DNA from 3 places in the Streptomyces sp. NPDC056231 genome. Region 3 is predicted to be linked to each of the others. Evidence: riboswitches for the same ligand, from Rfam matches in the RefSeq annotation. Region 3 holds a riboswitch; each other region holds the start of a gene.

Region 1 (9,567 bases), on a different contig from region 3:
ATCGTGGCCGTCGACGCCTCGCTCCGGCAGGCCGAGGAGAGCCTCTTGCTCAACCCCCGGATCCGGCAGGGCCTTCTGTACCGCATCGTCCTGCGTACCGGACTCGACACACTGGAGATCTGTGCCGTTGTACTCCGTGTGCTGGCTCGCACGCTGACGGACCTGGCCAAAACCCGGACCGGGGAAACCATGTTCCCGCAGGACGTGGCCGAAGCGCTCCGGGAACTCTTCGCGCAGATGGCCGACGCGGTCGAGAGCTTCTCCACGCTGATCACCACCCCGGTGTCCGCCAATGCCGAGGACGCGGAGTCGCGACTTGCCGCCGCACTGGCCGCCAGCCGCGCCACTCGGGACGTGGTGGCCGACCTCCTGCTGGAGGACGTTCAGGAGCACCCCCGACAGTGGCAACTGCACGGTGCGCTGCTCGCCGAGGTCGACCGCATTCTGGATGAGCTGGACATCGACAAACGCGCCGAACGCCTTGGCGAGGAACTCGACCGCCACTCCGCTGAACTGCACGAACGTCATCCCCGGCTCGCCGCACTGCGGCGGCGGCTCGGCAGCCACCGGGCTCCGCAGCCGACAGTCCCGGGAGGGTGAGGGCGAGGCGATGGGACATCCCTTCCCGGCCGGCTTCGAGCCGGGGGAGAACTGGCTCCGGAACAACGAGGCCGAGGAATATGACGAGGGATTGGAGCTGCTCCGGCCCATCTCGCACCCGGTCGCCCAGCCGACCCCGGGTTCCCAGGGCAAGATCCCCGCGGACTGGGAGCGGCAGCAGCACTGGAGCCGTGCTCCTCATCCACCGGCAGGCGTACGGGTCCTCAGGCACGGATCGGTGATCCCGCCGGGACAGGCGAGACGGTCGATGTCCCAGCCGGCGCGCCCCGCTCCGGCCTGATAGGCGCTTTCGTAGAAGGCGAGTACGGCCGCACGGGGATCGCTCTCGGTGCGGACCGCGTCGTACGGCAGCACCGCCAGGTGGCTGCCGCCACGATCCACCCATTGCGCCGACACCGGGGTGAGCGGTTCCTCCGCCAGCCGCGCCGGTTCGGGAGCGGTGTACGAGTAGAACGCGGGCGCGGCGAACTTGTCGTCACCGAACCAGAAACCGAAGCTGATCACTTCCCGGGAGTAGGCCTCCCGCGTCACCGGGTCGATCTGCTCGGGCTGGTCGATCTGACGCTCCGAAAAGCGGGTGTGAGCGATATCGAAGGTGTGCCAGAAATGGTGCACGGGGCTGACTTTCCCCGAAAACCGTGCGGAGAATTCCTCCAGTACCAGCGCCACTTGGCTGAGTACCTGCCAATACCGGTTTGCCTGTTCGGGATTGTATGCCGCGTGCTCCGTGTCCTCGGCGAACGGCCGGTCGGCGTCGGACAGATCGAATGGCTTGGGAAATCTGATATCCACCTCGATACCCAGCGCGTCCAGGGCGGCCATGATCTTCTTGTGGAAGGAAGCCACAGACTGGCCCGAAAGCGGGAACGAGACCCTCACGCCGTCCAGTCTTGTGATGACGAGTTGATGGCCGACGAAGTCGAAGTCCACCGTGAAAATCGGGTTGCCGTCGATCTGCCCCATGGGGCGGGTGGTGATACCCCGGCCAGTGAGGTGAAACGGAACGTTCCACCAGTGGTTGCGCTGGACACTGGCCGCGAGACGGATCTTTCCGACGATCTGCGCGAAGCGGTGGAGCGTCTCTTTGGTGTCATGCCACTCGGCGAGCGGCATGGGTGGGAACAGCTCCATCGCCATCACTTCTCTCGTGCTGCCGGGCGGTCCCGGCGGGTGGGCAGGGCGTTCTTCCGCACCATCATGGCCACCCCGAAGATCTACGGCACCTTGTGCGGCCGCCATGGTGTCGTTCGCGTGAACATGCACGACCTGGCCGGTGGGCGGCCACTCGCGCGCCGCAGTCGGCGCAGGCGGATGACGCGCGACTGCTCCCGGTCGTCTCCCCCGGGTGCCCTTCCCGACGAGCCGGAGCCCGAATGTCTGCCCCTGGCGTCAAAATCTCCTGAATGTCCCAATTTTGGCGATAAAGGGAAGTTGCTTGCCGTGCTGGTGAACGTGCAACCCGCGTTGGTCCGAAGGCTTTCGTGCCGGGCAAATCGCCCTTTTCGGGCCGAGTGGTGAGAGTCACCTTCCGGGCCCGCAGGCGAAGCGGCGCACCGCCCGGTTCCCTTCTGCGCCAAGAAAGTTGGCTTCACGGACCGGGGTGGATTGCGGAAATTTCCGCGACTCGATCTTGTAAATGAATTGTGATCGAGAAATGTGGGCTTGTTCAGGTCGGAGTTTCTCGCCTACGGTCACCGTCAATCCGGATGGAACGCCGAATCCTGCCGCCGTCCGGTAACCCGACCACTCACGTACGGCAGGAGCGGGGGACCCGCGTAAGCCGCCGATCCGGTATCCGGAACGGCTAGGGGTGAAGTCGTATTCCCATACGGCGAGGCAACTCCAGCCTCAACCCGACAGCTCACCTCGTAGGCGACGGAGAGGAATACGTCATGCCCGCACAGGTTAACCACCGTCGTCGTAAGTTCAGTTCGCTGACTCGCGGATTCATCGCCGTGAGCACGGGCGGAGCCGCTCTCACGCTTCCGATGATCGGGGCGACCGTTGCCTCGGCAGCGCCGGCGCAGCCTGTCCCTGCAGCCGTCGCCAAGACGGTGGCGGCCGCTGCCGCCCCCGCCAAGCCGACTGCCGTGCGGGCAGCCACGCCCACCGTCTATTCCGTGATAGCCGGTGATTCCCTTTACAAGATCGCCCTGAGCCATTCCGTGAGCGGCGGTTGGCAGCAGCTGTACAAGGACAATCGAGCGGTCATCGGAGCCGACCCCAGCGTCATTCACGCGGGCCAGAAGCTCACCATCGGCGCCAGCGCGCCCGCGGCAGTCGCGTCCACGACGGCCGCGAGCACGGCCGCTGCCGTCACCGCGAAGCCCGCGACGTACACGAACGACCTCGATGGCTGGATCAAGGAGTCGCTGGCCGTCATGGCCCAGCACGGCATCCCCGGCAGCTACGACGGCATCCACCGCAACATCATGCGCGAGTCCGCGGGCAATCCCCGGGCCATCAACAACTGGGACTCGAACGCCGCCAAGGGCACGCCGTCCAAGGGTCTCCTGCAGGTCATCGACCCCACGTTCCGGGCCTACCACGTGCCCGGTACGTCGATGGACCCCTACGACCCGGTCGCCAACATCACGGCCGCGTGCAACTACGCCGCCGCCAAGTACGGCTCGATCGACAACGTGTTCGGGGCCTACTGACGCCCGGTCGGGTCGATTCGGGCATGACGGGTGGCGAAGGTCCGATGGGACTTCGCCACCCGTTCCCGTCGGTGTCGCGTACGGAGGGCGATTCAGAGGTCGATCCGCATGGCGGCCCGCCCGAGTGTGGGCCTGCTGACCTCGACGAACCCTGCGTGGGCGAAAGTGTCACAGCTGCCGACATGGGGCTCACCCCAGGGGGTGAGGGCACCCGGCCGATCGGGGAAGGTCGCCGGGGCCGGCCCGCCTGACGCGCGGCGTTGTGCATCCGGAGTGCCTCGGTCGGGCGCATGTTACCCATGGGTATGTAGTGACTTAACGCGCGAACAGCAGTAGAACCAGTTTCACTCTCTGGAGAGTGAGGCGTGTCACATGAGTGACTCTACCATGCATAATGCAGGCCCCAGGGGCGTTTCGCGTCGAAGGTTCATCACAGGAACTGGTTCTATTTTAGGAGCCGTGGCCCTCGCGGGTCACACCACCACCGCGGCCCAGGCCGGGGTCGGCTCTGCAACTGCCCCGATCGACTCCGGGGCCCATGTCCCGGCCCTGGTGATCGGCACCGGATACGGCGGCTCCGTCGCCGCACTGCGTCTCGCCCAGGCAGGCGTCGACGTGCACATGATCGAAATGGGCATGGCCTGGGACACCCCCGGCCCGGACGGCAAGATCTTCGCCAACACGACATCCCCGGACAGCCGGTCGTACTGGCTCCGCACCAGGACCAAGCAGCCCCTCAGCAACTTCCTCGGCTTCCCCATCGACAAGAACATCACTCGCAACACGGGGATCCTCGACGCCGAGGAGTTCAGCGGGATCACCGTCTACCAGGGCCGCGGCGTCGGTGGCGGCTCGCTGGTCAACGGTGGGATGGCGGTCACTCCCAAGCGCGAGAACTTCGGAGCCGTCCTCCCGTCGGTGGATGCCGACGAGATGTACGACATCTACTACCCGCGCGCCAATGCCGGGCTCGGGGTCGGCACCATCGACCCGGCCTGGTTCGACACCGCCGCGTGTTACCGGTACGCCAGGGTCGGCCGTGAGCAGGCCCAGCGCGCCGGCTTCCCGTTCGTCTTCGTGCCCACCGTGTACGACTGGGACTACATGAAGCAGGAAGAGGCCGGAGCCGTCCCCAGGTCGGCGCTGGCCGGCGAGATCCTCTACGGCAACAACTACGGCAAGAAGTCGCTGCAGAAAACGTACATCGACCGGATCAGAGCCACCGGCAGGGTCGTCATCTCGCCGCTCCACAAGGTCACTTCGGTCGCCCCGGCGGCCGGTGGCGGTTACACGGTCGTCATCGACCAGATCGACACCGGCGGTGTCACCACGGTCACCAAGACGGTGACCGCCGACCGGGTGTTCTTCGCGGCCGGCAGCGTGGGCACCAGCAAGCTGCTGGTGAAGCTGAAGGCCACCGGCGCTCTCGCCGGCCTGAACAACGAGATCGGTAAAGGGTGGGGCGACAACGGCAATGTCATGTGCGGCCGGGCCAACCACATGTGGGACCCGACCGGCAGCCTCCAGGCGTCCATTCCCACGGGCGGCATCGACAACTGGGCCGCCGGTGGCGCGTTCGCCGAAGTCGCGCCGCTGCCCACCGGGATCGAGACGTACGCGTCGTTCTACCTGTCCATCACCAAGAACCCGAACCGGGCCGAGTTCTCCTGGAACGCCGCGACGGGCACCGTCGACCTGAACTGGCAGACCGCCTGGAAGCAGCCGTCCATCGACGCCGCCAAGACGATCTTCGACCGGATCAACCAGAAGGAGGGGACGATCTACCGGACCGATCTCTTCGGCACCTACAAGATCTGGGGCGACCACCTCACGTACCACCCGCTCGGCGGCGCGGTGCTGAACCGGGCCACCGACAACTACGGCCGCCTGCACGGCTACTCCGGCCTGTACGTCATCGACGGCTCGCTGATCCCCGGCAACACCAGCGTCAATCCGTTCGTCACCATCACCGCGCTCGCCGAACGGAACATCGAGAAGATCATCGCCACCGACCTGTGACGGTCAACGGCCGGGCAGCGCGCACCTGGTGTCGAGGCCCAGCACATGGTTGAGCCGGCCGAACGCCAGCCATGATCCGATGCTCATGCTCAGCTCCACGATCTCGAGCTGGCTGTAGTGCGCGGTCATCCGGGACCAGAACGCGGCGTCGAGGTTGTGGTGATCCAGGGCGTACCGCTCGGCGTATTCGGCGGCCAACCGGGTCCGGTCGTCGAACACGTCGGTGGTACGCCACTGGGTCACCGCGTCGGCGAATTCCTCCTCGACCTTCACGCCGTCCCGTTCGGTTCGCCAGTCGAGGCAGAAGGCACACCCGTTGATCTGGGCGATCCGCAACCGTGCGGCTTCGAACTCGCGCAGTCCCAGGGTCGTGTGGGCGTACACCGACATCGAGAAGTTCGATGCGGCGATCCCGATCCCGGGCACCATCTCACCCCACACGTACTCGATCGCGTCCTTGCCCTCGGGGATGTCGATGTTCATGGATGTCTCCTTCCGAGCCTGCCGACTGCTGGGCGCAGCGGGACGTCGAGCGCGTCGTACAGTCCTGGTTGCGCGTCCACGAGCCAGTCGATGGCGCTCACGAGCCGGCCGACCGCGGTGGCGTTCCCGCCCGCGGACCTGTTCTCGCCCTCGTCGGTGGCCTCGACCGTGACCTCGATGCGCGGGCGGCCCTCGATGATGACTCGATGTGCGCCGTCCCCGTCGGGCGGCTTCGGCCAGTCCGGTGCGCAGGAGGGGTGGATGCGCGTGATGTGCTCGATGACGATGCGGGGTTCGCCCCCGACGATGCCCTGCACTTCGAACCGCACGGCGCCCTGGGTGCCGGCTTCGAACGTGCCCATCGTCCTGGTGCTCACCGTGGCGTCGAGCGGGTGCCGGTCCAACGTCTCGCGGATGTCGTCGAGTTCGGCTCCCAGGGCCCTGGCCATCAGCCGTATCTGTCCACCCCACACCATGGTCGGGACGGTCGGTGCGAGCATCAGCGGCTCGTACTCCATCGGCTGGCCCATGCCGACCAGGTACCGGACCGATTCCTCCTGGTCGTAGGTGGAGTAGTCGAAGATCTCCTGACAGCGGATCACGTCCACGGAGGTGCCGAGTCCGCTGATCAGCAACGGGAGGACGTCGTTGCCCCAGCCGGGGTCGACACCGGAGACGAACAGTGAGCCGCCACCCTCCGCGATGGCGGCCAGCACCGGATCCCGCAGCTCCGGCGGGGCGCCCAACTGGTCGTACAGTGCGTACAGTGCGGGGGTGACGACCACGGCCCCGGCCCGGATCGCCCTGCTGATGTCGGCGAGGGCCTCGTCGGGGCGGATGTCGCCGGACGCGGCGTACACGACGGCCCGGGGACCGGTGGCCAGCACGCCATCGACGTCGGCGCCCGCCATGACCCCCAGCGGACGACCGAGCCCACCGAGTTCGCCCGCGTCGCGTCCCACCTTGACGGGGTTGTGGACGAGTACGGCGGTGAGTTCGAGCGCCGGATGGGCCTCGACTGCGCGGATCGCGGCGCGGCCGACGTTTCCCGTGCCCCAGACAACCGTGGAAATCATGCGCGGAGGGTAGCGACAGGGCCTATCACTTCCTAGTGCCGCGACGCGACGAATTCGCCGGGCGGGGCAGGGGAGTCGGCGGCCACCACGACGCCGCTCGGGCCGCGCCGGCTACGTCGTCACCGAATGGGGCACACCTCCGGGCCGGCGCCTGGGGCATGATCGCGGTGTGACCGAGGAACGGGATGCTGGAGCGAGCGCAGGCGGCGACGACGCACGCGCCTGGGACGAGCGGCTGGGCTGGGCGTTCGGATTGATCTCGGACGACCCCGAGGAACGGGCCACGGCGGTTGCGACTCTGGCCGTTGCCAGGAAGAACGCCCAGGACGCGCTCGACCGATTCAACGAGTTGTGGTGGCTGACGCTTCCGCTGGGGACGGAGGAGCAGTACCGGGAACCGGCTTTCCGGCAGGCGTACGAGAGGTACCACGACGTCTGCAGCCATTCGATCCCCGAGGGCTTGTGGAACCTCCCGGTCGGTGCGGACATCAGGACCTGGCCGGGGCTTCCGTACGCGCTGCTCTTCCTGGAGTGGGAGGCCCGATACCCGCAGGAGTGGACGCGCCACGCCAAGGCCTGGGGCACCAAACAGAGCCTCATACGGGATGTGGCTGTCGTCGGGCATGACGAGACGGTCAGGACGAAACTCATCGACCTGGTCGAGGTCGTCGTCCAGCGGGCCCATCGCTGCAAGGACCGTGAGTACGTGCGCGTTGCCCGGGCCGTGGACTGCGAGGATCTGCGCGGCAGACTCGACACCGCGGCCCGGTCGGACCGTCCATGGGCGCGGTGCCACGCCGGATACGTTCTCTGGCTCCTCGACCACCCCGAGGTCCCCAGCACACGCCATGTCTGGCGCACGTGGCTTGCAGGGGCAACCCGAGGATGAGCCGGGGTGGACGGCTCGTCGCGGAGGGCAGGCCCGCCGAGCTCGCGCATCTGACGCACGTCACGTCCCCGGCGCTGAATAATGCCGGTCATGCCCTCCCTGGTTGCTCCCGCTATTTCCGTCGGCGCTCTTGCCACGTCCGATCCGGTGCACCGGCCACCACGTGGGTCACGGCCGGGGAATGACCGTGTTCGTGAGCGGTGCGGCGAGGACGACGCGGGTGGACAGGGAGCTCGTGCGGTCCGTGCCGGTCATGCCGCCTCGGCCTGCAGACGGCTGGGAGCGCTGTGCGGTGAGCGGAGCAGGCCGGCTGCGCACGCGGCCACGACGCAGAATCCAAGGGGCAGCAGGAAGGTCAGGTTGAGCGGGAGGAAGTGTGTCAGCGGTCCGATGACGGCGGGACCGGCCAGCATGCCGAGATAGCCCAGACCGGCGACACGTGAGACGTTCGTTCCGGCGGTGCTCGGGTCGGCGTGGCCGGCGGCGCTGAAGAGCTGGGGGATGCAGCCGGACAGCCCGGCCCCGAACACGGCCCAACCGGCCAGGGCCAGCGGGATCCAGGTGGAGAACGTGGCTGTCGTCAGCCCGACCGCGGCCAGGGCCGCCCCGTAGCGGAGGATGGCGACGGGCCCGAAACGCATGGCCACTCGGTCGGTCAGCAGACGACCGATGGTCATGGCAGTCGCGAACGCACCGTAGGCGAGAGCGGCGGTGGCGGCGGTGGCGTTCAGGACGTCCCGCAGATGCAGAGTGCTCCAGTCGTTGGCCACTCCTTCGCAGAGCATGAGCATCAGCGCGAGCGCGGCCAGCGCCCAGATGCGGCGGGATGCCCGGTGCACCGGTTGTGTCTGACCGCCGGAAGCCTCCTCGGCAGGGGAGGGGACGGCGTTTTCGGTAGGCAGGAGCCCGCGGGCGGCGAGTGCGGCGACCGCGAGGCCGAGGACGGCCACCGAGCCGAGGGTCGCCGCCGGGCTCCAGCCCCAGCTGAGCGTGCGCGCGCCCACCAGCGCGGCAAGGACGCCACCGATGGAGAACGTGGCGTGGAAGGCGGACATGACGGGGCGTCGGTAGCCCCGCTCGACCTGGATGGCGTGGGCGTTCATGCTGACGTCCAGACAGCCGTTGCCGAGTCCGAGCAGTGCGAGTGCGGCTCCCAGCGTCCACGCGTTCGTGGCCAGACCCGGAAAGACCACGGCCGCGCTGCACAGGGCCGCACTCAGGGGTACTACGACGCGGGCGCCCCACCGATCGGTGAGTGGGCCCGTGATCCGCATCCCCGCGAAGGCTCCCGCGCCGAGGAGCAGCAGCAGCCAGCCGAGCACGGCATGACTGATGTCCACGTGGCGCTCGACAGCAGGGATGTGGACGACCCACATCCCCAGGACGAAGCCGTTCAGGGCGAAGTAGGCGGTCGTGACCAGGCGGCCGGTCCGCAGCGATCTCTCCATGTCAATGAACATATCGAACATCATTGATGTTCGAAAGCTTGCACAGTGAACATCAATGGTGTTCTATCGCTGATGTGGCGAGCACAGATCGACTGAGACGGATCACTGAGGCGGTACGTGACGCGGGCAGTGCCGGCGTCGCGGAGCTGGCCGTTCTGACCGGCGCGTCGGAGATGACCATCCGCCGTGACCTGGAGACCCTGGCCGAGCAGGGCATTCTGGAGCGATACCGGGGAGGAGCGAGGAGCCTGCTGCTGCGCGGCGACGAACCCCCCTTCGGGATGCGGGCGACGGAGGGGCTGGAGGCCAAGCGACGCATCGCTTCCGAGGTTGCGGGGCTGATCGCCGACGGGGAGTCCGTCGTCCTCGAC
Region 2 (9,567 bases), on a different contig from region 3:
GTCCCCTGGCGTCGTGCGACTACGACTGCCCGTACTGTCCGTTCGCCAAGCGGCGCGACAGCCCGGAGCAGCTCCGTGCCGACCGCGCCGCGCTGGAGCGGTTCACCGCGTGGGCGGCGGCGCAGACCGGGGACAGGATCTCGGTGCTGTTCACACCGTGGGGCGAAGGGCTGGTCCGTTCCTGGTACCGCCGCGCGTTGGTGGAACTGGCGCAGCTGCCGCACATCGGCCGGGTCGCGATCCAGACCAATCTCAGCGGTCGTACACGGTGGCTGGCCGAGGCCGGCGGAGCCGACCGCGACAAGATCGCACTGTGGTGCACGTACCACCCGGGGCAGACACCGTACGACCGTTTCCTCGCCAGGTGCCGGGAGCTGTCCGCTCTCGGTGTCCGGTACAGCGTCGGTGTCGTCGGTCTCGAGGAGCATGTCGACGAGGCGCGGCGGCTCCGTACCGACCTGCCCGACGAGGTCTATCTCTGGGTCAATGCCGCTGAGGGGCAGAGCTACACGGACGAGGAGGCGGACCGCTGGACGACCCTCGACCCCCTGTTCCCGTACAGCCGTCACCCGCACCGCTCGGCAGGCATGCCGTGCCGGACCGGCGAGTCCGTCATCTCGGTGGACGGCGACGGCACGGTGCGCCGCTGCCACTTCGTCCCGGCCGAGCTCGGCAACCTGTACGACGGCAGCTACCGGCGCGCGCTCGGTCCGCGGGCCTGCCCGCTCAGCGTCTGCGACTGCCACATCGGCTATGTGCATCTGGAGACGCTGCCGTTGTACGACGTCTTCGCGGGTGGCGTCCTGGAGCGCATACCGGCCCGACGCCCGGACATACCGGCGCCCTCGGGGCGCCGGTTCCTGCCGGTGTCCCCCGTCGCCGGACCGGCCTGAAGCCCCCGAGAGGCAGAAGGGGAACGGGCCCGTCCGGCAGATGACGCCCTAAAGCGGCAGGAGGTCCGGCCGCTTCGCCTCGACGTGGTCGCCGGAGGACTCGCCGCGCAGGCGCCGCCCTATCCACGGAACCAGGTACTCACGCGCCCAGTGGATGTCGTCGCGCCGGACCTCCAGCGTGCCGCGCTGTGCCTGCGGGGGCCATTCCTGGTCGGGGTCGGCCGGCACATCGAGGCCGAGGACCTGGGCGGCGCGCAGCGCGACCCGGGTGTGCCCCTCGGGCGACAGGTGGAGCCGGTCGTCGTCCCAGGCCCGCCGGTCCTGCACGGACTTCAGCGACCAGAGGTCGAGGACCGGGCAGTCGTAGCGATCGGCGATGGAGCGCACATGGGCGGTGTACGTGGCGATCTTGCCGCGCAGATGACGCAGGACGGGAACGCCGCGGGTGTCGAAGCCGGTCGTCACCAGGACGGTGCCGACCGAGTCGGTGAGCTCGGCGACCGCGCGCTCGAAGCGCTCGGCCACGTCGTCGGGGTCGGTGCCGGGCCGGATGATGTCGTTGCCGCCCGCACAGAAGCTCACCAGATCGGGCGCGAGCTCCTTGGCGCGCGGTACCTGCTCCTCGACGATCTGGTCGAGGAGGCGTCCGCGTACGGCGAGATTGGCGTACCGGAAGATTCCATGCGCGGAGCCCTCGGGGCTCGTAGCCGCTTCGGGGTCCGGGAGCTGGTCCGCGAGAAGTACCGCGAAACGGTCCGCCCAGCCGACGAAGGTTCCGTCCGGGCCGGGGTCTCCGACTCCCTCGGTGAAGCTGTCGCCAATCGCTGCGTACGACCCGATGGCGCCATGCCGGTTGATGACGCCACGTTGATTGTTTCTCGAATCGTCTGCCACAAGCGCATATCCTGCACCGCCGAATGTGACCTACGCGACCGTAATAAAGGGTTGACGGGTGGTGAGATAGACCACCTGGTCAGGTTTTGGTAAACGGGGAATAAGTAAAGGGACGGCGCGCCGATGCGCACCGCCCCTTCACCGAGCCGACCGGATCAGCCGTGGATCAGACGTAGATCCCGTGCGAGGCCAGGAAGGCGATCGGGTCGATGTCCGACCCGTACGCCGGGCCGGTGCGGATCTCGAAGTGCAGGTGCGGGCCGGTGGCGTTGCCGGTGGCACCGGAGAGGCCGACCTGCTGGCCTGCGGTCACGGTCTGGCCCGCCGAGACGGAGAGCGAGGACATGTGGCCGTACTGCGAGTAGTGGCCGTCGGCGTGCTTGATGACGACCTGGTTGCCGTACGCGCCACCCCAGCCGGCGGTGACGACGGTGCCGGAGGTGATCGCCTTCACGCTGGTGCCGGTGGGAACCGGGAAGTCGATACCCGTGTGGCTGCCGCTGGACCAGTTGGAGCCGGAGGCACGGTAGGCGGTGGTGTGGTTGCCCGGGACGGGGTGGACGTAGCCGGAGCTGTTGCTCTGGCCGGCCGAGGTGGAGACCGTGGTGGTCTTGACGGAGTCCGAAGCCTTGGACTGCGACGCGGACTTGTCGGCCGAGGAGGTCGACGGAGCCGGGGCGGACTGCGTGGTGTCCGTCGTCGCGGCGGAGCCGGCCGGCTTGCCGCCGAGCGTGAGCTTCATACCCGGGAAAATCAGGCTCGGGTTCTCGCCGACGACCGTGCGGTTGTCCTGGTACAGCTTCTGCCAGCCGCCCTCGACCTGCTGCTCGGCGGCGATCTTCGACAGGTTGTCACCACCGACGACGGAGTACGTCCGGGTCTCGGCCTGCTTCTTCACGACCGGCGCGGCCTCGGCGGCGTGTGCGGCTGCCGACTGCGCGGTGGGCGCGGCCTGCTCCGCGGCGTGGGCACCGGTGGCGCCGAACAGCGGAAGGGCGATAACAGCCCCACCGGCACCGATAGCGGCGACGCCACGAGCGATCGTGCTGGACTTGGTACGGCGATGCTTACCCGATGCGGGCATGAAGAAGTTCCTCTCCGGCGCCTGCGAGGTGAGCTGTCGGGTTCGGGCTGGAGATGCCCGGTCGCAGTTCGCGACTTCACCCCGAGCCGGCCGGATTTCTCCGGGCGGCGGCTTACCTGGTTCCCCCGCTCCTGCCACACGTGAGTGGGTGCGAATTCCGGGCGGCGGCAGGATTTGGCGGTCCGTCCGGATTGAGGGTGACCGTAGGCGAGCGAGGACAGCGGAAACAAGCCACTCATTACTCAATGGATTCCGCACCGGGAAATCGGCGCGGAATCCCGGTCACCCTCTGTGGATTACGGATCTTGGCTTTCCGCGCGTCGTCAGGAATACCCATCCCTGGCACCACCACACACCGTCACGAATATGATCCCGCTCACGAGGAGGCCATCATCTCCCGTAGAAATAGGCTATGTTCCGCTAAAAGACGCAATACGGACACGTCACGGGCGTTCACCACGTCGGAGCCTCAGCACCTTCGCGTCCAGGTCCCCCCTCAGCCCGGTGTGCAGACCCTGATGCAGCAGCACAGCACCGTGGTGGACCGCCCCGGTGCCCAGGTCGGTGTAGGTCGCCGCGGGGTCGAGCCCGCGCAGCCGCAGGGCCGGCGGCCGCTCCCCGTACCGCTGTGCCTCCAGCCACATCAGCACCACGGCCTCGTCGCCGTGCACGTACTGCACGGCACTGAGCCCACCGCGTGGGGCACGCAACCGGTGCAGCGCGCCGTGCTGCACCGCGGGACGGATTTCCTTGTAGAGATCCACCCAGCTCCGCGCCTCGGCCAGCTCCTCGTCACTCCACTCGGTGAGATCCCCGCCGACCCCGAGCACCCCGGCCATCGCGCTGACGAAGCGGAAGCGCAGCGAACTGACCCTGCTGTTGAGCTGGACATTCGGACTGTCGGTGACCCAGGCGGCCATCACCCGCGCCGGATGGATCTGCCCGAAGCCCTCCTGGATGGCGAGCCGGTCGAGCGGGTCGGTGTTGTCGGAGGTCCACACCTGGTCGGTACGGGCGAGGATCCCCAGATCGATCCGGCCACCGCCGCCCGAGCAGGACTCGAAGGCGACGCCGGGGTGGGCGGCCCGCAGCCGGTCGATCAGCGCGTAGAGCGCGTCCACATGCGCGATCCAGAGCTTCTGCGGATAGCCCTCGCCCGGCCAGCCCGCATCGGTGAAGCAGCGGTTGAAGTCCCATTTCACATAGTCGATCGGGGCGCTGGAGAGCAGCCTGTCGAGCTGCTCCCACACATGGTTCTGCACATCGGTCCGGGCCACGTTGAGCACCAGCTGATGACGGAATTCGGTCCGGGTCCTCCCAGCGAAGTGCTGCACCCAGTCGGGGTGCGCGCGATACAGATCACTGTCGGCGTTCACCATCTCCGGCTCGACCCAGATGCCGAACTGCATGCCGAGTCCGTGCACTTCGTCGGCGAGCGGCTTCAGCCCGCCGGGGAACCGCTCGGGGTTGGGGGTCCAGTCACCGAGTCCGGCCCGGTCGCTGGTGCGCTGCCCGAACCATGCGTCGTCCACGACGAACAGCTCGACGCCCATCGCCGCGGCGCGCACGGCGAGGGCGCGCTGCTGGTCCTCCGCGATATCGAAGCCGGTCGCCTCCCAGGAGTTGTAGAGCACCGGCCGCAGGCTCTCGGCGTCCGGGACGACATGGGCCAGCTGCCAGGCGTGCCAGGACCGGCTCGCCCCGCCGAACCCTTCGGCGCTCCACAGTCCGGCGAACACCGGTGTGGTGTACGTCTCCCCCGGTGCGAGCAGCAGCAGCCCGGAGTCGTCGTATCCGGCGCCTCCGGTGATCTGCACGAGCCCGTCGGGGAGCTGCTGCACCGCGATCCGCCACGAGCCGGACCAGCCGAGCGCGCAGCCGTACACCTCGCCGCCCTCCTCGGTGGCGGCGCCGTCCGCGTCGAGCGCCACCCAGGGCAGGAACTGGTGTCCGGTGTGGCCGCGCCTGCTGGAAAGGACCTTCTCGCCGTACGTCAGCTCCGACCGTACGAGCTGTGACTCGGCCGCCCAGCGACCGTGCAGGTGGCTCAGCCGCCAGCTGTCGCGGGCGGGCAGCGCCCAGGCCGCCGCGTCGGCGCGCAGCAGCTCCAGCGGCGGACCGTCAGGACCGGTGTGGGTGACAGTGGCCCAGCGCTCGATGACATCGGAGTCGTCCCGCATCCGGTAGTGCAGCGTGAGCGCAAGCTGCTGCACCGGGTCGACGAACGCGATACGGAGTTCGTCGCCGTCCACGGCGGCCCCGGCGAACGCCCATTCGGTGCCACGGACCTCGGGGGTGCGTACGGAGAGAGCGGGCCGGACGAAGCGGGGGCCACCCTCGACCGGGTACTCCTCCCGGCCGTCCAGCTGCGACTCGAAGCCCCGGAAGGGCGGCTCGGGCGCGGCAGCGAGGGCCTCGGCGGCCGCGAGGGAGATCCGCGGCCCCCAGTGCAGATGCAATAGTTCGTCCCGGCCGGTGAGGTGCAGCGCGTAGCTGCCGCTCGCCCCGGTCAGCAGCCAGGTCCGACCCTGCTCACCTGTCTCGATCATGCCATCCCCCGCATTCCCACAGTTCCGCACATCATCGACCGCCGACCGACGGCCGGGCAACGCCCGTGCGAGGGGAATTCCATGGGCTGTTCAGCAGGAAACGGCCGAGAGGATGGCCAGAGAATTCAATGTCGTATCGTCGCAGGAACTGACCTCGCCGGCGAGCCGCGCCGACGCCAGACACTCCAGGAGACACCGTGACGCAGCAGGTGCCGCAGGTCCCGTCGACGGAACCCGAACTGGCAGGTGTGCGCAACTTCCGCGATGTGGGCGGACTGCCTACCGTGGACGGCCGCCGGGTGCGGCATGGACGGCTCTTCCGCAGCGGTCACCTCGCGCACGCCACCGACGAGGACGCGGCGTTCCTCGGCAGCCTCGGGCTGCACACGATCTTCGACTTCCGCAATGCGGCGGACCACAGGCTCGAAGGCCCGGACGTGGAGCTGCCGGGCGTGCGGAATGTGAACATTCCGCTCTCCGACCCGGCTGACGGCACCGAGTTCTGGCGGATGGTCCGCGACGGCGACATCGCACAGCTTCGCTCGGTCCTTGCCGACGGCAAGGGAGCGGCACAGATGACCGCCTCGTACAAGGCGATCATCAGGGATCGCACTGCTGAGCACGGCCGGGTGCTGCACGCCCTGGCCGAGGACAGCGTTCCCGCTCTGATGCACTGCGCGGCCGGCAAGGACCGTGCCGGTCTCTCGATCGCGGTTTCGCTGCTGGCGGTCGGCGTCGAGCGCGAGGCCATCGAGGCCGACTACCTGAAGTCCAACGATCCGCACCGCCGGTACAAGGTCCGGCGCACCGACACCTCGGCGACCGGGATGTCGCCGGAGGTGATGGAGCTGCTCAGCCCGCTCTTCGACGCCCGCGCCGAGTACCTCGCCGAGGCCTTCAGCACCATCGAGGAGACCTGGGGCAGCACGGACCGCTATCTCGCCGAGGGCCTGAAGCTGACTCCGCAGATCCTGGAGCGGCTGCGCGGACGGCTCCTCGAAGAGGTGTAGCCGGACCGCACGGCGGTCGATGTCAGCCCTTTCCGGCCACCGCGAAGAGCAGGTACAGGAAGGCCGCGAAGATGTGTCCGGCGATGAGATAGGCGAACAGCCTGATCACCACGCCGCGAGGAAACTTCCGCTCCTGCGAGTCATAGTTCTTCTGGGACCTCGGGGTGAGCGGATCGAAGTGCTCTGAATCGGACATGACAGTCCTTTCCGGTGACCGGCCGGGCCGGTCTCAGCGATGGTGGGTACCGCTGCCGAGGCACAGCTCGGCGGCGGGGCTCTGCAACAGGGTGTGGACGAAGAGCAGCTCGGATCCGTCGCGGTCCACGGCTGCGATCCGGTGCGGGGTGAGCGAGTCGAAGTGGGCGCTGTCGCCCGGGTCGAGATCGTGCACGGTGTCGCCGAGGCTCACCCTCAGCCGCCCGGCAAGGACGTACAGCCACTCCTCGCCGGGATGGACCCGCACGAGATCACCCTGGGCGCCGTACGGAACCCGGACGCGCAGGGCCTGCATCGCCCGGCCGGACCCGCCGGCCTGCTGGTACATCCAGCCGTCGGCCTCTGCCCCCTCGAACCGGCCACCGCGGACGATCGCGTCACGTTCGGGGGCGATCTCGCCGAGCAGCTCGGAAACCGTCGTACCGTAGATCCTGGCAAGTCCGAGGAGCATGGGCAGCGACGGCTGCCTCCGGCCCGTTTCGAGCCGGGACAGATGGGCCGGGGACAGCCCGGCGTGCTGGGCGGCGGCCTCCAGAGTCAGACCACGGCGGCGGCGCAGATCGCGCAGGCGCGGCGCGACGCCGGGCAGCTCGTCGGCCACCCCTCCATGGGGAGAGTTCATGTACCTATTGGGCCAGGATCCTGCCTCGGAGGCAAACTTTTTGCCTCTGAGGCAACTTCGACCTCAGTGGTTGGCGACGGTCTGTCTGACCAGCGTTCTTCCGAAGTCCCACATCAGCCCGCCGCCGCTGTGCGCGTCATCCATCACCGCTGTGAACGCGGTCACGAACCGGTCCACTTCCGGCTCCCCGATGACCAGCGGCGGAATCAGCTTGATCACTTCCAGATGGTCGCCGGAGACCTGGGTGAGGATCCGGTGCTTCTGCAGGAGCGGCACGACGACCATCTGTGCGAAGAGACCCTTGCGGGCCGCCTGCAACATGGTCCATCGACTGCGCAGCTTCAACGAGCTCGGCCGGCCGAACTCGATGCCGATCATCAGCCCGCGGCCACGGACCTCGTGCAGCAGTTCGTAGCGGTCGGTGAGCGCGGCGAGCCGCTCGCGCAGCAGATCACCGGTGCGGCGGGCGTTCGCGACGGTCTCCTCGTCCTCCATCACCGCCAGGACCGCAAGCCCGGCCGCCATCGCCTGGGCATTGGAACCGAAGCTCGCCGAGTGGACCAGGACCCGGTCCATCGACGAATAGACGCGTTTGAAGATCCAGTCCTTCCCGAGGGTCGCCCCGACCGGCACATAGCCGCCGGAGAGCGCCTTGGCGACACAGACCAGATCGGGTTCGACACCCTCCTCGTGCTGGTACGCGTAGAACTCGCCGGTCCTGCCGAGACCGGTCTGCACCTCGTCGGCGATGAGCAGCGCCTTGTGGCGGTGCAGCAGCTCCTGTGCGGCGCGCAGGTAGCCGGGCGGCGCCTCGTGGACACCCTTCCCCTGGATCGGCTCGACGACGAGCGCCGCCACATCGCCCCGTCTCAGTTCGCGCCGTAGTGCGTCGAGGTCGCCGAGCTCGACAGCGGTGTCGGGGAGCAGCGGTGCGAAGCCGTCCCGGAAACCCGATTCACCGTTGACCGAGAGCGAGCCGGTGGTCAGGCCGTGGAAGGCGTGGGTGCAGTAGAGAATGCGGGGTTTCCCGGTGGCGTACCGGGCGAACTTCAGCGCGGTCTCGACGGCTTCCGTACCGCTGTTGCCGAAGAAGACCCGGTCCAGATGCGGACTGTGGGTGAGCAGCTTCTCGGCCAGCAGCCCGGGAAGCGGCTGGCAGTCGAAACGGGTGAGGTCTGCGAGCGAGGCGTCCATGACGTCGTGCAGTGCCTTGCGGACGACCGGGTGGTGGCGGCCCAGACCCATGACACCGAAGCCGGCGAGCATGTCGAGGTAGTCGTTGCCGTCCCCGTCCCAGAAGTGGGCACCTTCGGCCCGCTCGTACACCTTGTCGAAACCGATGGTGTGCAGCATCCGCGGGAGCTGGTGGTTGAGGTATTTCTTGTGCAGCTCGTACCGCTCGGCCCCGCGTTCCGCGAGGAGCTGCGCCAGATCGAAGCCCTTGGGCCCGTCGTCCTTCATTCCCCGCTCTCCTCAATCCCCTGGGCCGCTTCCTTGGCGGCGAGCGCACCGCTGATCCGGCCGGCGATCTCGACCGGTGTGAGCCCGATGTCGGCCAGCACCTCCGCACGCTTGCCGTGCGCGAGGAACTGCTCGGGGACACCGAAGGTCCGCAGCGGTACGTCGACACCGGCATCACGCAACGCCTGCCCGACCGCCGAACCGACGCCTCCCGCCCGGCTGTTGTCCTCGACGACGGCGACCAACCGGTGGCGTGCGGCGAGCGGGGCGAGCTGTTCGTCGACCGGCTTCACCCAGCGCGGGTCGACGACCGTGCAGCGGATCCCGCCGCCCGAGAGCAGGTCCGCGGCCTGCAGGCAGACGGAGGCGAGCACACCGACCGTCACGATGAGGACGTGGGGGTCGTCGGCGCGGTGCAGTACGTCCATGGCACCGACGCGGCCTGTCGCCGGCACCGGCTCCCCCACCGACTCCTTGGGGAAACGCAGCACGGTCGGTGCGTCGTCGACGTCAACGGCCTCGCGCAGCTCCTCCCGGAGCCGCTCCGCGTCACGCGGGGCGGCGATCCGCAGCCCGGGCACGACCTGGAGCACGGACATGTCCCACATGCCGTTGTGCGAGGCGCCGTCGGGACCGGTGACCCCGGCCCGGTCGAGGACGAACGTCACCCCGCACCGGTGCAGGGCGACGTCCATCAGCAGCTGATCGAAGGCGCGGTTGAGGAAGGTGGCATAGACGGCGACGACCGGGTGCAGTCCCCCGGTGGCCAGCCCCGCCGCGGAGACCGTCGCGTGCTGCTCGGCGATCCCGACGTCCCAGACCCGCTCGGGGAACGCCT
Region 3 (9,567 bases):
CTCCGGGTCGGCGACGACTCGGCTGACCACCACCGAGGAGATCCGGTCCAGCTTGACGGACTCGGTGGAGGTGGTGGCGTACGGCGACGGGGAACTGGTGTCCGCGTTCTGCTCGTCGGTGTGGCTGACGATGAAACGGTTGTCCGTCAGGACCAGGACCGTGACGTGCCTGCGCACCTCATTGGAGTCGAAGGTCGTCTCCTGGTGCACCAGGTACGAAGCGACCGGCTCACCCCCGACGGCGGCCTCCACCGCCTCGGCCACAAGGGCCGGGTAGTAGCCGCTGCGCTCGATCGCCGCGCGCAGCCCCTGGGTCGTCGTACCGGTCTTCGCCATACGGACCATCCTACGGGGGGTGGATGACTGCCGGGGACGCTGTGGACGGGCCTGCGGCGGATCGCCCGTGGATTCAGTAGTTGGGCAGACGACGGGGGCCGAGATCGGTACGGGCCGGTGGCGGCGACAGCCGGACGGTCGCGCCGAGGACGGTCAGCCCCTGCGTGGCGACCACGACCGGTTCCAGTGCGACGGAGACCACCTCGGGGTGATCGTCGACGAGCCGGGACACCCTCAGCAGCAGTTCCTCGAGCGCCGCGGTGTCGACGGGCGCCGAGCCCCGCCAGCCGAAGAGGACCGGGGCCGCCCGGATGGACCGGATCAGTTCGGCAGCGTCGCGGTCGGTGGCCGGCACGAGGCGGTGGGCGGTGTCCCCGAGGAGTTCGGAGGGCGCGCCCGCGAGACCGAAGGAGAGGACGGCGCCCGCCGCCGGGTCGATCGTGGCCCGCACGACGGTGTCCACGCCGCGCGGTGCCATGGACTGGACGACCGGCTGCAGCTCGGTGGGCTTGCCGAGCAGGTCGGTCAGCTCGCCGTACGCCCGGCGCAGCGCGGTCTCGTTGGCGAGGTCGAGCCGTACGCCGCCGAGGTCGGCACGGTGGCGCAGATGAGGCGCGGTGGTCTTGAGCGCCACCGGAAAGCCGAGCCGGGCAGCCGCGGCGACGGCGGCGTCCGGGTCGGGGGCGGGGAGCGTCGGCCGTACGGTGATGCCGTAGCGGCCAAGGAGTTCGCGCGCCTCGTCGTGGCTGAGCTGACGGCCCCGGGGATCGGGGTCGGGCCCGAGGAGTGCGTCGATACGTTCGGCGGCGCCCGCCTCGTCGATGGTGTCCTCGAGGAACTCGGGCACCTTGCCGGGCACCGCGGCCTGCCGTCGCCACTGCGCGTACTTCACCGCCTCGGCGAGGGCACGGACGGCACGCTCGGCGGCGGGGTAGGCGGGGATCCGGCCGGTGGGGGGAGCAGACGGCGTGGGGGCACCGGAGCCGGGGGCGTTCGGCTGGGCCGGGAGATCCGGCGTGACTGAGCCGGCGGGGGTGCCGGTGACGCCCGGCGTGGCTGAAGCGCCTGTGGGGCTCGTGACGCGCGGGATGCCCCTGCCGTCCGCCGCGGCCGGAGCACCCGGGGAAGCCGTCGCGGCCACCCGCGGCGCCGCGACCGTGCTGCTGGCGGCCGCGAGCGCCTCCGCCAGACCGCCGATCTCCACGTGGACCACGGCCACCGGCTTGGCCGGTCCCGTGGCCGCCGCTGCGCGCAGCGCGGCAGCCAGGACCTCGCCGTCACCCGTTTCCGCCTGGCCGTTCTCGCCGACCCACGGGATCGCCGTCACCACCACCGCATCGCAGCTCCGGTCGGCGAGTGCCTCCGCCAGCGCATCCCGGAAGTCCTGAGGGGTGGCCGCGGTGGTGAGGTCGCGGGGCGGGCGCGGGCGCAGCCCCTCGGCCAGGCAGGCGTCGTACGTGAGCAGGCCCAGGGACTCGGAGTTGCCGAGGATCGCGACCCGGGGACCCGCCGGGAGGGGCTGGTCGGCGAGGAGCAGGCCCGCGTCGACCATCTCCGTCACCGTGTCGACGCGGATCACGCCCGCCTGCCGCATGAGCGCGGAGACCGTCGCGTCCGGGATCCGGCTGACCGGCACCGCATGACCGGGCGGGGTGCTGCCGCTGTGCCGGGCCCCCTTCACCACGACGACCGGCTTCACCGCTGCGGTGCGCCGCGCGAGGCGGGTGAACTTCCGCGGATTGCCGAGGGATTCGAGGTAGAGCAGGGCGACGTCGGTGTCCGGGTCCTCGTACCAGTACTGGAGGAAGTCGTTGCCCGAGATGTCGGCGCGGTTGCCCGCGGAGATGAACGTCGACAGACCCGCGCCGCGCCGGTAGAGCCCGGAGAGCAGGGCGATGCCGATCGCCCCCGACTGCGTGAACAGTCCGATGCGCCCCTGGGCGGGCGGCTCGGGGGCGAGGGAGGCGTTCAGCCGTACGGCGTCCGCATTGTTGATGATCCCGAAGGCGTTCGGGCCGATGATGCGCATGCCGTACGAGCGGGCCTGGCGGACCAGTTCGCGCTGCCTTTCCCTGCCTTCGGCGCCCCATTCGGCATATCCGGCGGAGAGGACCACGAGGCCCTGAACGCCGTGTTCGCCGCAGTCGGCGACGGCCTCCGGGACCCGGTCCGCGGGCACGGCGACGACCGCGAGGTCCACTGGTTCACCGATCTCGCCGATGGAGCGGTGCGCGGGGACGCCGTCGATCGTTCCCTGGTCTGCGGCGAACGAACTGTTCACGGCATACGCACGGCCGGTGAAGCCCGCGCCGAGGAGGTTGCGCAGAACCGTCCGGCCGACCCCGCCGGGGTTACGCCCGGTGCCGATGACGGCGACGGACCCCGGTGCGAGCAGCCGCTGCACCGACCGCGCCTCCGCCCGCTGCTCACGGGCGCGCTGGACGGCGAGGGACTCGGCGGTCGGTTCGAGGTCGAGGGTGAGATGGACGGCGCCGTCCTCGAAGCTGCGCTGCTGGGTGTACCCGGCATCACGGAACACCTTGATCATCTTGGTGTTGGCGGGCAGCACCTCGGCGGCAAAGCGGCGGATGCCGCGCTCACGCGCCACTGCGGCGATGTGTTCGAGGAGCGCCGATGCCACGCCGCGGCCCTGGTGCGCGTCCTGGACGAGAAAGGCGACCTCGGCCTCGTCGGCGGGGGCGGAGGCCGGCCGGCCGTTCGCGTCGATCCGGTCGTAGCGGACAGTGGCGATGAAATCACCGCCGACCGTGGCGGCGAGCCCCACCCGGTCGACGTAGTCGTGATGGGTGAAGCGGTGGACGTCCTTGGCGGACAGACGGGGGTAAGGAGCGAAGAACCGGTAGTACTTCGACTCCTCGGAGACCTGCTCGTAGAAGCTGACCAGGCGCTCGGCATCGTCCGTGGTGATGGGCCTGATGCGGGCCGTACCGCCGTCGCGGAGCACCACATCCGCTTCCCAGTGGTCGGGGTACACGTGGTGCGGACTCTGCTCCGGCGTGGGCTGCATGGGCAAAGCCTACGGCGCGGTCAGCAGTCGCCCAGGGCACGGGGCCAGGGCAGTCCGAGAGCTCCGATCAGCCGTGCAGCACGGGCCGGGTCGCGGGTCGGCGGGCAACAGGGCACTGCGTGAGAGGCTGGTCTGGACAATCATTGATCCGTGAAGGGCAGAACCATGGCTGAGCGTCGCGTCAATGTCGGTTGGACCGAGGGCCTGCACGCCCGCCCCGCTTCCATCTTCGTTCGTGCGGCCACGGCGTCCGGCATCCCCGTCACGATCGCCAAGCCCGACGGCCCCCCGGTGAACGCCGCCTCCATCCTCGCGGTGCTCGGTCTCGGCGCGCACGGCGGCGAGGAGATCGTGCTCGCCTCCGAGGCGGACGACGCCGAGGCCGCGCTCGACCGGCTGGCGAAGCTGGTCACCGAGGGGCTCGAGGAGCTCCCGGAGACCGTCTGATTCCAGGATTCCGATCAGGGGGAAGCCTTTCCGGCCGGTTCCTGTCGGGTCCATTTCCGTGACGGAGCCGCGATACCCCCAACCGGGATCGCGGCTCCTTCGTTTTCTGATACCGACAATGCCTCCGGGGCGAATTTCGGGCAGCCAAAAGAAAGCCCCGCACACTTACTTCACCTTGTATACGGCGCAGGTGTTAATACCGGCCGCTCGCGGTGTTTACGGCATGTTGCGAAGTCCTCACCCGGCCGCCGGAACGGGGGGCGCCGGCATCGCGGCCCGGAGCACCGCCCGCGCGGCGCAGCCGGTGCGCGGCGGCGGCCCGCGCGGCGTGCTGGGCGGCCAGCGCCCTGGCCCGATCCGCGTCGCCGCGCGCCACGGCGTCCACGATGGCTCCGTGCTCACCCCAGTGGTCGACCGGGCGGGCCGGCTGCTCGACCGCGTACATCCAGGCGATCTTGTGGCGTAGCTGGGTGAGCAGCGCGATGAGCCCGGGGCTGCCGGACGCCTGGGCGAGCGTCTCGTGGAACCAGCTGCCCAGGGAGTGCAGATCCTCCCCCGCACCTCGCCGCGCTCTGTCCTGACCCAGCCTGACCAGGCCGCGCAGCACCTTGAGGTGTGCCTCGGTGCGGCGTTGCGCGGCACGGGCCGCACCCAGCGGCTCCAGCAGCATCCGTACCTCCAGAAGGTCGGCGGCCTCCTGTTCGGTGGGCTCGGCGACACAGGCACCGGCATGCCGGCGGGTGACCACGAAGCCCTCGGACTCCAGGGTGCGCAGCGCTTCCCGCACGGGGACACGGGAGACCCCGTAACGACGCGCGAGCAGCTCCTCGGTGAGTCTGCCACCGCGTTCGAAGACACCGGAGACGATCTCGTCACGGATTGCCGTGCATACCGATTGCGCCGGAATGCGCATGTCCGAACCTCCGCCTTAATCCCCCGCGAAACGCGGCCGATCGACGCATGTTCTGCGACTCTATTGCAAGGCGACCGCATTTCCGAAGCCGGTCCGAAAACCATGAATACCTTCTGGCCCGGGGACGGTTCCGCCGGGCGGTTCGGCAGGGGCGGACACCCCGAAGGCCCCGGCGGAAGCCGGGGCCTTCGGGGTGTGGGGACGGGACGTCGGTCAGACGTTCACGCCATGGGCGCGCAGGTACGCCACGGGGTCCATGTCGGAGCCGTACGAAGGCGTGGTGCGGGCCTCGAAGTGGAGGTGCGGTCCGGTGGAATTGCCGGTCGAGCCGGAGAGGCCGATCTGCTGGCCCGCGCCGACGGTCTGGCCGACGGAGACGCCGATCGAGGAGAGGTGGCCGTACTGGGTGTACGTGCCGTCCGTCATCCGCAGCACGATGTTGTTGCCGTATGCGCCGCCCCAGCCCGCCTCGACGACCGTGCCGGCGCCGACGGCGACGACGGAGCTGCCGGAAGCGGCGTGGAAGTCGATGCCCGAGTGGCGACCGGAGGACCAGAGGGATCCGCTCGACTTGTAGCCGGTGGTGACGTACGAACCGGCGACCGGGAGCTGATAGGAGCCCAGGCGGGTGCGCTCGGCGGAACGGGCGGCGCGGGCCTTCGCGTCACGGGCCGCCTTGGCGCGGGCCTCGGCCTCGGCCTTGGCCTTCGCCGCCGCCTCGGCCTTGGCAGCCTCGGCAGCCTTCGTGGCGACGTCGGCCTGGCGCTTCTGCACCTCGGCCTGGGTGGCCACCTGGTCGGCGAGGGCGTCCTCGATGGCGACGATCTGGGTCAGACCGGTTTCATTGCCGGAGGGGGCCTCGGCATCCGCGGCGAGGGCCGGAGAGGCCAGTCCGCCGATGACGCCGGTGGTCGCCAGCGTCGCGACTCCGGCGACGCGTGCGCTCCTGCGCTTCAGGCGGCTCGGGGCACGGTGCTTCCCGGTGGGGCGGGTGAACGCCATGGAGTAGCTGGTCCTTTCCTTCCTTCTCGCCTACCGGGTTAGCTGACGGGTTCGGAGCAGGAAGGTCTCCTACGGATCCCCGGCCTCACAGGAGGTCACGGCATCCGATTCACCCCAAGGACTGCATGGGTCCCCGGCTCCCCGGGCTCGCGCCTGACGGGGACTCGGCGATCACTGCCCGGCGCCACGGATGCGGCATACGAGTGACGGACAGCGGAGCCGACGCTAGGCGGGGGCACTTTCATTCACCAAACGGACAGGGCGCTTTGTAGCGCATCCCACAGGGCAAGCAAGAAGCTTTCGCCTCAAATCGGGCAAAAAGGAAGACCCTGGCAGGAAGTGACTCGCCAGGGTCTCTCTTCGCCCCTCTTTGTGGGGCTTTGGTGCATCAGCCGGTGACGACGGAAACCTCTCCGATGCCCAGCGCCCTGACCGGCTCCTCGATCTGCGCAGCGTCGCCGACGAGAATCGTGACCAGCCGGTCCACGGGGAAGGCGTTGACCACGGCCGCGGTCGCCTCGACCGTGCCGGTCTCGGCCAGGCGGGCGTACAACTGCGCCTGGTAGTCGTCCGGGAGGTGCTGCTCGACCTGGTCGGCGAGCGTGCCGGCGACGGAGGCAGCCGTCTCGAACTTCAGCGGGGCGACACCCACGAGGTTCTGCACAGCAGTCTCGCGCTCGGCGTCGGTCAGTCCCTCGGCCACCAGGGTCCGCAGGACCTTCCACAGGTCGTCGAGCGCCGGTCCGGTGGACTCCGTGTCCACCGAGCCGCTGATCGCCAGCATCGCCGCGCCGGTCGCCCCGGAGGCGGAGTCCGGGGCCGTCGAGCGCAGGACCTGACCGAAGGCCCGCACGCCGTAGGTGTAGCCCTTCTCCTCGCGCAGCACCCGGTCCAGCCGGGAGGTGAGTGTGCCGCCCAGGCAGTAGGTGCCGAGGACCTGGGCCGGCCACACGCTGTCGTGCCGGTCGGCGCCGATCCGGCCGATCAGCAGCTGCGTCTGCACGGCGCCCGGACGGTCGACGATCACCACGCGGCCGGTGTCGTCGGCGGTGATCGGCGGGACCGGACGGGGCTCCACAGTGTTCCCGGTCCAGTCGCCGATGGTGTCGGCGAGCAGGGCGTCCAGGTCGATACCGGTGAGGTCGCCGACGACGACGACGGTCGCGGTGGACGGCCTGACATGGGCCTCGTAGAAGGCGCGCACGGCCGCGGAGTCGATCCGCTCCACCGTTTCCTCGGTGCCCTGGCGCGGGCGTGACATCCGCGACGTGGCCGGGAAGAGCTCCTTGGAGAGCTGCTTGGCGGCACGACGGGCCGGATTGGCCTGCTCGTGCGGAATCTCGTCGAGCCGGTTGTTCACCAGTCGCTCGATCTCGCTGTCGGCGAACGCCGGCGCCCGCAGCGCCTCGGCGACCAGCCCGAGCGCCTTGGCCAGCCGGGATGCCGGAACCTCCAGGGAGACCCGCATGCCGGGATGGTCGGCGTGTGCGTCGAGGGTGGCGCCGCAACGCTCCAGCTCAGCGGCGAACTCCTCGGCGGAGTGCTTGTCGGTGCCCTCGGAAAGGGCCCGCGCCATGATCGTGGCCACGCCGTCGAGCCCCTCGGGCTCGGCTTCCAGCGGGGCGTCGAGGAAGATCTCGACCGCGACGACCTGCTGGCCGGGACGGTGGCAGCGCAGCACCGTCAGCCCATTGGGCAAGGCGCCGCGCTCGGGTGCGGGAAAGGCCCAGGGCCTGGCCGTGCCGGGGGTCGGCTGCGGGTGGTACTCCATCGATACTCCAGTCGCGGCAGCGTCGGTCACTTGTCCGCCCCTTCGTGCGCGTCGGTGTCGGTGTCCGTCTCGTCGGCTTCCGCGTCGGCGGATTCGGCCGGCTCGACCGGCTCGTAGACGAGCACCGCCCGGTTGTCGGGGCGCAGCTGGGCCCTGGCCGCCGCCTGGACCTCGTCCGCAGTGACGTCGAGGACCCGCTGGACGGCGGTGAGGGCGAGCTGCGGGTCGCCGAACAGCACGGCGAACCGGCAGAGTTCATCGGCGCGGCCCGCGACCGTACCGAGCCGGTCCAGCCACTCGCGCTCCAACTGTGCCTGAGCGCGCTCCATTTCCTCGGGCGTGGGGCCCTCGGCGGCGAATCGGGCCAGCTCCTCGTCGACCGCGGCCTCGATCTGCGCCACCTCGACACCGCCGGAGGTCTTCACGTCCAGCCAGCCGAGCGAGGGCGCGCCGGCCAGCCGCAGCAGCCCGAAGCCTGCCGCAACGGCCGTGCGGTCGCGGCGGACCAGGCGGTTGTGCAGCCGGGAGGACTCGCCTCCGCCGAGCACGGTCAGCGCGAGATCCGCGGCGTCGCACTCCCTGGTGCCGTCGTGCGGCAGCCGGTAGGCGGCCATCAGCGCCCGCGCCGGGACCTCCTCGTGGACCTCTTCACGCAGCTGCTCGCCGATGATCTCGGGGAGCGTGCCGTCGCGCGGCGGCTGCTTGCCGTCGTGGGACGGGATGGAGCCGAAGTACTTCTCGATCCAGGCGAGCGTCTGCTCGGGGTCAATGTCGCCGACGACCGACAGCACCGCGTTGTTGGGCGCGTAGTACGTACGGAAGAAGGTCCGCGCGTCTTCGAGCGTCGCCGCGTCCAGGTCGGCCATCGAGCCGATCGGGGTGTGGTGGTACGGGTGGCCCTCGGGGTAGGCGAGGGCGGTCAGCCTCTCGAACGCCGTGCCGTACGGAACATTGTCGTACCGCTGGCGGCGCTCGTTCTTGACGACGTCCCGCTGGTTCTCCATGGACTCGTCGTCGAGCGCGGCGAGCAGCGAGCCCATCCGGTCGGCTTCGAGCCACAGGGCCAGTTCCAGCTGATGCGTGGGCATCGTCTCGAAGTAGTTGGTGCGTTCGAAGCTGGTCGTCCCGTTGAGGGAGCCCCCGGCGCCCTGCACCAGCTCGAAGTGTCCGTTCCCCTTGACCTGCCCGGAGCCCTGGAACATCAGGTGCTCGAAGAGGTGAGCCAGACCTGTGCGCCCCTTGACCTCGTGGCGCGACCCGACGTCGTACCAGAGGCACACCGCGGCGACCGGGGTCAGATGGTCCTCGGAGAGCACCACGCGCAGGCCGTTGGCCAGACGGTGCTCGGTCGCTGTCAAGCCGCCGGAGCCGGCCTGGGCTGTGGCCGTGTGACCCATGGGCATGTACGTCCCTTCGATCGCGATACTGGATTTCCTGCGAGACCTGCCACTGTAAGCAAGCGCACCGGCACCTGGCGAAGTTCCCGTGCCGGGGAAGTTCGTGTGAAAGTGCGCTTGGGACGGGTCGAGGTCGGCGTTGTCAGTGCGGCGGTCCACAATGGTCCGCGTCAGAACCAGAGGTTGCCCGAACAGATCTGTGAAGGAGTCGCAGCAGCGATGGCCCGCCGCAGTACGAAGACCCCGCCGCCGGACGACTTCGAGGAGAAGATCCTCGACATCGACGTCGTCGACGAAATGCAGGGCTCCTTCCTCGAGTACGCGTACTCGGTGATCTACTCACGGGCCCTGCCGGACGCCCGCGACGGCATGAAGCCGGTGCACCGCCGCATCGTGTACCAGATGAACGAGATGGGGCTGCGCCCCGACCGCGGCTATGTGAAGTGTGCCCGCGTCGTCGGCGAGGTCATGGGCAAGCTGCATCCGCACGGCGACGCGTCGATCTACGACGCGCTGGTCCGGATGGCGCAGCCGTTCTCGATGCGGCTCCCCCTCGTCGACGGGCACGGCAACTTCGGCTCGCTCGGCAACGACGACCCGCCGGCCGCCATGCGGTACACCGAGTGCCGGATGGCCGACGCCACGTCGCTGATGACGGAGTCGATCGACGAGG

Evidence for each region. Region 3 has a riboswitch for cyclic di-AMP ahead of ACNPQM_RS06020 (M23 family metallopeptidase). Riboswitches for the same ligand answer to the same signal wherever they lie in the genome.
Region 1: linked by a shared signal. The riboswitch ahead of ACNPQM_RS18275 (transglycosylase SLT domain-containing protein) and the one ahead of ACNPQM_RS06020 (M23 family metallopeptidase) in region 3 are both predicted to bind cyclic di-AMP.
Region 2: linked by a shared signal. The riboswitch ahead of ACNPQM_RS24300 (M23 family metallopeptidase) and the one ahead of ACNPQM_RS06020 (M23 family metallopeptidase) in region 3 are both predicted to bind cyclic di-AMP.

Annotation. Positions count from the first base shown of each region.
Region 1 covers NZ_JBLVKW010000021.1:3,165-12,731, forward strand. Annotated here, with positions in the region: gene ACNPQM_RS18265 (FUSC family protein) at 1-600, shown strand, start outside; gene ACNPQM_RS18270 (DUF5996 family protein) at 799-1,752, opposite strand; cyclic di-AMP (ydaO/yuaA leader) riboswitch at 2,324-2,509, shown strand; gene ACNPQM_RS18275 (transglycosylase SLT domain-containing protein) at 2,514-3,281, shown strand; gene ACNPQM_RS18280 (GMC oxidoreductase) at 3,654-5,300, shown strand; gene ACNPQM_RS18285 (carboxymuconolactone decarboxylase family protein) at 5,304-5,783, opposite strand; gene ACNPQM_RS18290 (dihydrodipicolinate reductase) at 5,780-6,859, opposite strand; gene ACNPQM_RS18295 (hypothetical protein) at 7,029-7,748, shown strand; gene ACNPQM_RS18300 (MFS transporter) at 8,000-9,196, opposite strand; gene ACNPQM_RS18305 (DeoR/GlpR family DNA-binding transcription regulator) at 9,271-9,567, shown strand, end outside.
Region 2 covers NZ_JBLVKW010000034.1:1,263-10,829, reverse strand. Annotated here, with positions in the region: gene ACNPQM_RS24310 (STM4011 family radical SAM protein) at 1-893, shown strand, start outside; gene ACNPQM_RS24305 (SGNH/GDSL hydrolase family protein) at 942-1,787, opposite strand; gene ACNPQM_RS24300 (M23 family metallopeptidase) at 1,954-2,871, opposite strand; cyclic di-AMP (ydaO/yuaA leader) riboswitch at 2,875-3,032, opposite strand; gene ACNPQM_RS24295 (alpha-galactosidase) at 3,315-5,420, opposite strand; gene ACNPQM_RS24290 (tyrosine-protein phosphatase) at 5,618-6,430, shown strand; gene ACNPQM_RS24285 (DUF6126 family protein) at 6,453-6,626, opposite strand; gene ACNPQM_RS24280 (helix-turn-helix domain-containing protein) at 6,660-7,268, opposite strand; gene ACNPQM_RS24275 (aspartate aminotransferase family protein) at 7,332-8,729, opposite strand; gene dxs (1-deoxy-D-xylulose-5-phosphate synthase) at 8,726-9,567, opposite strand, start outside.
Region 3 covers NZ_JBLVKW010000004.1:178,192-187,758, forward strand. Annotated here, with positions in the region: gene ACNPQM_RS06000 (DUF5998 family protein) at 1-336, opposite strand, end outside; gene ACNPQM_RS06005 (GNAT family N-acetyltransferase) at 410-3,364, opposite strand; gene ACNPQM_RS06010 (HPr family phosphocarrier protein) at 3,530-3,811, shown strand; gene ACNPQM_RS06015 (GntR family transcriptional regulator) at 4,005-4,724, opposite strand; gene ACNPQM_RS06020 (M23 family metallopeptidase) at 4,938-5,726, opposite strand; cyclic di-AMP (ydaO/yuaA leader) riboswitch at 5,739-5,906, opposite strand; gene ACNPQM_RS06025 (M16 family metallopeptidase) at 6,115-7,497, opposite strand; gene ACNPQM_RS06030 (M16 family metallopeptidase) at 7,524-8,900, opposite strand; gene ACNPQM_RS06035 (DNA gyrase/topoisomerase IV subunit A) at 9,114-9,567, shown strand, end outside.